Regions from separate parts of the Paenisporosarcina sp. P4_E4_2 genome, predicted to be linked through region 2. Evidence: a T-box and tRNA genes for the amino acid it is inferred to sense, from the RefSeq annotation. Region 2 holds a T-box; the other holds one or more tRNA genes.
The links. A T-box is a leader RNA that pairs with one kind of tRNA and senses whether it is charged. The one in region 2 lies ahead of serS (serine--tRNA ligase), so its partner is inferred to be a tRNA-Ser.
Positions count from the first base shown of each region.

Region 1: it encodes a tRNA-Ser, which carries the amino acid that the T-box ahead of serS (serine--tRNA ligase) is inferred to sense. The anticodon was not compared.

Region 1 covers NZ_JBFUJC010000112.1:1,214-4,878, forward strand. Annotated here, with positions in the region: gene AC1DSB_RS09705 (glycosyl hydrolase family 18 protein) at 1-142, shown strand, start outside; gene AC1DSB_RS09710 (deoxynucleoside kinase) at 255-893, shown strand; gene AC1DSB_RS09715 (deoxynucleoside kinase) at 890-1,558, shown strand; gene AC1DSB_RS09720 (hypothetical protein) at 1,611-2,078, opposite strand; tRNA gene AC1DSB_RS09725 (tRNA-Ser) at 2,281-2,373, opposite strand; gene AC1DSB_RS09730 (P-loop NTPase family protein) at 2,539-3,384, opposite strand; RNA gene ffs (signal recognition particle sRNA large type) at 3,543-3,665, shown strand, end outside.
Region 2 covers NZ_JBFUJC010000302.1:246-3,813, reverse strand. Annotated here, with positions in the region: partial or broken gene AC1DSB_RS15915 (M4 family metallopeptidase) at 1-1,583, shown strand, start outside; T-box leader at 1,699-1,913, shown strand; gene serS (serine--tRNA ligase) at 2,119-3,396, shown strand; partial or broken gene AC1DSB_RS15905 (nucleoside deaminase) at 3,435-3,568, opposite strand, start outside.

The DNA.
Region 1 (3,665 bases), on a different contig from region 2:
TGAGGATGCCCGTTCGATTAAAGCAAAATTTGATTTATTAAAAGAATTAGGTTTGAAAGGAATCAGTTACTGGCACATTGCCTTCCAATTCCCACAGAACTGGGTCGTTCTTAATGAAATGTTCCACGTGAAAAAAAGATAGAGCTAAAACCCTTTTCCGCTTTGGAAAAGTGGTTTTTAGCTCTGTTTTTCGTTTTCCAGCTATGATAGAATAAAGGGCACTGAACGACTGAGAACGAGTAGGAGGACTTCTGATGCCGATTCCATTTATCACAGTTGAAGGCCCAATTGGTGTTGGAAAAACTTCATTATCTAAGGCCATAGCCGATGCAAATAAGTTTCAACTTTTAAAAGAAATTGTGGATGAAAATCCATTTTTAAATAAGTTTTATGAAGATATCGATGAGTGGAGTTTCCAAACGGAAATGTTTTTCCTTTGCAACCGCTACAAACAACTAAGTGATATTCAAAAGAAATACATTGCCAATCATGAACCTGTCGTTGCAGACTACCACATTTTCAAAAATTTAATCTTCGCCAAACGTACACTTCCGGCAGAAGAGTATGTGAAGTACGAATCAATTTACCGTATTTTGACTCAGGATATGCCAAAGCCGAACATGGTCATCTATTTGCATGCTAGCTTGGATACACTGATGAAACGCATCGCACAGCGTGGGCGTGAATTCGAAAAATTGATAAGTGCAGAATATATGGAACAACTTTCAGCTGATTACCATGCATTCATTCAGTACTTTGAAGAAACACATCCGGAAATTCCGGTTCTTCGTTTCAATGGAGATGAAATTGATTTTGTTCAAAACGAATCTGATTTGAAATGGATCTTAAATAAAGTAGATGAAACGCTACAAAAAAGGAGTCTCCACGCATGAACTTACGTGAAAAATATGGCATTCCAAAAAATGCCGTGATTACAATAGCAGGTACAGTGGGTGTAGGGAAATCAACGATGACCAAAGCACTTGCAGACGCACTAAAATTCCATACCTCTTTTGAAAAAGTGGACGCCAATCCATATTTAGATCGTTTCTATGATGACTTTGAAAAATGGAGCTTCCACTTACAAATTTATTTCCTGGCAGAACGTTTTAAAGAACAAAAACGTATTTTTGAATACGGCGGCGGTTTTATTCAAGATCGCTCGATATACGAAGATACAGGGATTTTCGCTAAAATGCATATGGAAAAAGGCACAATGAACCTAACAGATTATGAGACGTATACAAGTCTCTTTGATGCAATGGTGATGACGCCGTATTTCCCGCATCCAGACTTACTTATTTATTTGGATGGATCTATTGAAGACATTTTAAGCCGCATTCAATTACGTGGGCGTCCAATGGAACAATCCACTCCAGTTGAGTATTGGTACGAAATGCATGAACGCTATGAAAACTGGATCAATTCTTTCAACGGCTGTCCTGTCCTGCGATTAAATATCAATGATTATGATTTGATGAAAAATCCTGAGACTGTGGAACCGATTGTTGAGCGTATTGGTCACTTTATTCAACAAACATCGATGTTACGTAGATAAAATGGACGAGCCTTCAGCGAAAGCTGGAGGCTTTTTTCTATTTGTAAATATCTCATTTGTTTCGCTTAACTGTTAGGTAGCTGGCAAACGCAATGATTGGGAAAAGTGCCAACAGACCGATGAGTAAAGTGAAACCGTCATTATTGTTAGGACCTGAAAAAGGGGTGGGCAGTTTGTTGCCAGCATATTCCCCATCACGCGTCGCWTTATAATATTGCCCATCGGGGTCTTCAATCGCTATCGCTTCATCTGTGCTTGTATCAATGATAGAAAAATACTTCGTGCCACTGGCGTACGAATTTGAGAAATTACCGGAATACGTACCCTCATTCGTAGAATATAAAGTAACTTCTCCGATTTCTTTATCGATTTGATCGACAATCTCATCACTTAAGACGTAAACATAGCCATCCCATACGACAAAAGAATATGCCCACTCAGCTGATGATTTATTGGGCAAGAAGACCGTCGTACATACAAGTGATATTAAAAAGGAAATCAATAAAGATTTAAATTTCATCCGAACCCTCCTTATTCTTCCATTTGACGGTAGAAAAGCAGTTTACGTTACAAATCATTGGAAATTAGTTATTAGAAAGCACAAAAAAAGGCAACTCAATGAGTTGCCTTCATAATATTCTGATTAGTTATGTTAGAAGAAAATTCGTTACGTTAGTAACGAATAACAATCTCCATTTATATGCGCGTGTTTGTTGAAAAAATGGAGGAGGTAGAGGGATTCGAACCCCCGCGGGATTTGACTCCCCTGTCGGTTTTCAAGACCGATCCCTTCAGCCAAACTTGGGTATACCTCCGTGTCAACAAGATATAATTTATCATGTACAAAAACTAAAGTCAACAACTACAGGTGATTAAATTAAAATTTAAGTATTTTGTTTTTTTGCGCATTTTTTTCAAATGATTTGCGGTGCATAAGATAATAAAGGAAAGCGGGAAGTGAGAGCTGCCCTTTTGAAGTGTTAAATCACTTTTTCTTTCACGATTACTTCCAGCATGGTTTTATACTGTGTGAAATTATACGAAGAGTTATTCACTCTTACCGTCATAAAATCAATTTGATCAACGATTTCATTTTCCAATAACTTTCTCGCTTCCAGAACTTTTAAGGTTCCTTCGACTCCTGTATAGTCATTTGCTTTTCCATACCCTTGATTCGTATAGTAATCAATAAATCCTTCAGCCCAATTGTTGTCTCGTTCTTTATAGGCTTTTTCAAATGAGGCATGAAGATTTTCTTGATCCACGTAAATTAACAAAGGGTTCAATGGTTCAATTATTTTTGCCAGCTGTAAGATATAGTCTGAAACAATATCGCTAGAGGAATTGTATTTAATCATGCTGATGGTTATGGGGTTCTGTATAAAACAGCATTCGAAAATATAGGTTTTGTGACTCTTGACCGCGTGTTGTACAAATTCCTTCCAGTTATTTATCATAAGTGGAATATGTATATCGAGAGGCAATTCATAAATATCATTCTTTGAAAGAAGTGTATATACGTCATCAGGAAGACTTGAAAGGTTTGTGTTTTTCATTTTTTGATAGGAAATGAAAGTTCCGTTCTCTTGTTGTTTCGCATTTTCTTTTAATATAGTTGCGTACTCAGTGTTTGCTGAAAGTAATTTTTCAAATTCTTCGTTTGTATAATAAGCAACTCCATCATAATCTGCAGGATGGTTTAGGTTTCCTTCAGAGAAAAGTTCGTTTTCTATATCATGCTCTTTCAATAGTTCATGCATAAGTTTGGCTGTTGTTGATTTCCCAAAGCCAGGCAACCCTTCAACTAAAATCAATTTTGTGTTCATGCTAAGTTTCTCCTTAAAGTGAGGATGAATTTACATTCCTATTATTCAATAAGAAAAACCCTTTTTCCTTCAAGCGAGGTAATGATTTTGTAAAAAGTCTCAGAGAATGAAATAGAAGGATTTGATTTTTTGTGGCTAAGTAAGTATACTAATAAATACCGTGCTAGGTGGGAAGGTAGCGGTGTCTTGTAACTCGCAATCCGCTCTAGCGAGACTGAACTCCTTCTCTGAGGCTGTTTATATGTAGGGTCTGACTTTTGCACGTAGTGTTGACGTCTGGG
Region 2 (3,568 bases):
CACCAGGAAATGCAAATTCTGAAAAAGTCCACATGAATCAAAAAAGCAATACACCGGATTTTATTTCTGGTAAACTAACAGCCCCATCGAAGAAAGCAGCAAAAGACATCGTGTTAAATTATTTAGCAGAAAAACAAGGACTCTATAAAACCAGCAATGATTCTTATTCTAATTTCAAAGTACTAGATGAAACAAAAGATGAAGCTGGCTTCACTCTAGTAAAATTACAACAAGTTTATAAAGGTGTACCAGTTTTCGGATCAGTATTAACGGCGCATATTGATGCGGATGGTGTATTGACAGCTGTATCTGGTGAACTAGCACCAGAATTAGATAAAAAACAATCTTTAAAGAGTGGCGCAAAAATCAAACATGCTGAAGCTCAAGCGATTGCATCCAAAGATCTGGAAGCAAAAGTAGGAGAAGCACCAGAACTTGAGAAAGAAGCAAAACCAGAATTCGTAATCTATGTGAAAGATGGAAAAGCTAACTACGCGTATGCTTTTGAGTTTGAATTCTTATATCCATCACCAGGTAACTATCAGTACTTCGTAGATGCTCAAACAGGGGAGATTTTAGCCTCGTATAATCAGATTCATGAAGCAAAATCAACATCTGGTGTTACATCACCAACAGGTACCAACACAGTAGGTTCGGGTAAGGGCGTTTTAGGTGATACGAAGTCATTTAATACGGTAACGAACAGCAAGGGTTCATATTTGGTGGATCGTACGCGTGGAAACGGAATCTTTACGTATAATGGTAAAAACCGTACATCAATACCAGGAACGTTATGGTTGGATACAGATAATGTGTTGAACGCGGCTGTTGATGCACCAGCTGTTGATGCTCACGCTTACGCTGCCCAAACATATGATTATTATAAAAATGTCCATAACCGTAATAGCTATGATGGCAATGGGGCACAATTAATTTCTACCGTACATTACGGTCGCAATTACAACAATGCTTTCTGGAGCGGTTCGCAAATGGTGTATGGCGACGGAGATGGCTCTACATTCATCCCTCTATCAGGATCGCTTGACGTTATCGCACATGAGTTGACTCATGCCGTGACGGATACAACTGCGGATTTAGTCTATCAAAATGAATCAGGCGCAATCAATGAATCAATGTCTGATATTTTCGGTACGTTAGTAGAATATCATTTCAATAACAATCCTGACTGGTTAATGGGAGAAGACATTTATACGCCGGGAACATCAGGCGATGCATTACGATCCATGGAAGACCCAACAAAAAATGGAGATCCGGATCATTACTCGAAACGTTATGTGGGAACACAGGATAATGGCGGTGTTCACTCGAACAGTGGAATCAGCAACAAAGCTGCATACCTGTTAGCAAATGGCGGCACACATTACAGTGTCAGCGTAGCAGGAATCGGCAATGACAAAACGGGTAAAATTTTCTACCGTACGTTAACACAGTATTTAACACCAAACTCTACTTTTAGCCAATACCGTGTAGCAGCTGTTCAAGCAGCGACTGATCTTTATGGCGCAAGCAGCAGTGAAGTGGCAAGTGTGAAATCAGCATTTACAGCAGTGGGTGTAAATTAATTATTGAAATTTAAAAGACATCAGCTTGTTCCTTAAATGGAGTAAGTTGATGTTTTTTCTTGTATAACAGCTTGCCAAAATACATATCCTGTAGTAAAGTATGGATAATTTCACATATGAAACGTTGATGGGAAGTAGTAACAAGTTCCGTTTTTTGAAGAGAGCCAGCGGGTGGTGCGAGCTGGTAAAAACACTTGTGAATCCGTCCTGGAGTTGCGCGACTGAAAATTAGTAAGTTGCAGCCGGTTGAAAAGCCGTTATGAGACAAGTGGATTTGTTCGCATGGACAAATCAATCAGGGTGGCAACGCGGGTAGCTCTCGTCCCTTTCCAAGGGGATGGAGGGCTTTTTTTGTTGTCCAGCTTCGTAGCCCAGCTCGCACCTTCGCTTCAGAAACTCATTCGAAAACGAGTTTTCGATTCCTCACCGGAGGAGTCGAGCAAGAGTGGGCTACAACGCTTTTCGGCGATTTCTAAAACGTCTTTTTAACGCTTGTTACTAATCTCCCATCATCGAAATCGAAGGAGGAAAATACATGTTAGATGTAAAACGCGTAAGAGATAATTACGAAGAAGTGAAAGCAAAACTTGAAAAACGCGGTGAAGACTTAGGGAACTTTGATCAATTTGCAGAGCTTGATTCTAAACGTCGTGAACTAATCGGCAAAGCTGAAGTATTAAAAGCAGAACGAAATGAGGCATCTGAAAAAATTGCGGTTATGAAACGCAATAAAGAAAATGCGGACGATGTAATCTTGCGTATGCGTCAAGTAGGCGATGAAATCAAAGTGTTGGATGAAGAATTACGTAGTGTAGAAGAAAAGTTTGCAGATATGATGATGCGTCTTCCAAATATTCCACATGACAGCGTTCCGGTTGGGGATTCTGAAGATGATAACATTGAAGATCGTACATGGGGAGAAATACGTGAATTTGATTTTGAACCAAAACCTCACTGGGATATCGCGACAGATTTGAATATTGTCGATTTCGAACGTGCAGCAAAAACAACTGGTAGCCGTTTCTTGTTCTATCGTGGTCTAGGTGCTCGTTTGGAACGAGCTCTTATGAACTTCATGATCGATCTTCATACCGAAGAGCATGGCTATGAAGAAATGCTGCCTCCATATTTGGCAAACCGTGCAAGTCTTACAGGTACAGGTCAATTGCCGAAGTTTGAAGAAGATGCATTCTTAATTGAAAAAGAAGATTTCTTCTTGATTCCGACGTCTGAAGTAACGGTAACAAACTTCTACCGTGATGAAATTTTAACAAAAGATGCATTGCCACAAGGTTTTGCTGCATACAGTGCTTGTTTCCGTTCTGAAGCGGGTTCTGCCGGGCGTGATACACGTGGTTTGATTCGTCAACACCAATTCAACAAAGTGGAACTTGTTCGTTTTGTGAATCCTGATGATTCTTATAATGAATTGGAGAAATTAACAGGACATGCGGAGAAAGTTCTTCAATTATTGGGCTTGCCATACCGTGTTTTGAAAATGTGTACAGCGGATTTAGGATTTACGGCAGCGAAAAAATACGATATCGAAGTATGGATTCCTGCACAAGGCGTGTACCGTGAAATTTCTTCTTGCAGTAACTTTGAGGATTTCCAAGCACGTCGTGCAAACATTCGCTTCCGTCGTGAGCCAAATGCCAAACCGGAATTTGTGCATACGTTAAACGGTAGTGGATTKGCACTTGGCCGTACAGTAGCTGCTATTTTGGAAAACTTCCAACAAGAAGACGGCTCTGTTATCATTCCTGAGGTTTTACGTCCATATATGGGTGGAAAAGAAATCATCAGTAAATAAATATTGAAAAATGCAGAAAACCGGAAATGAACTTTAACTTAAGTTCGTTTCCGGTTCTTTTTTTGTTCACGCAAATTACGGAAAAATTGTGTAAGAATTCCGCCGCATTCTTCGGCTAATATTCCTTCAGTTACCTCACATTCATGATTAAACCGAGCGTCGTTTAACAATC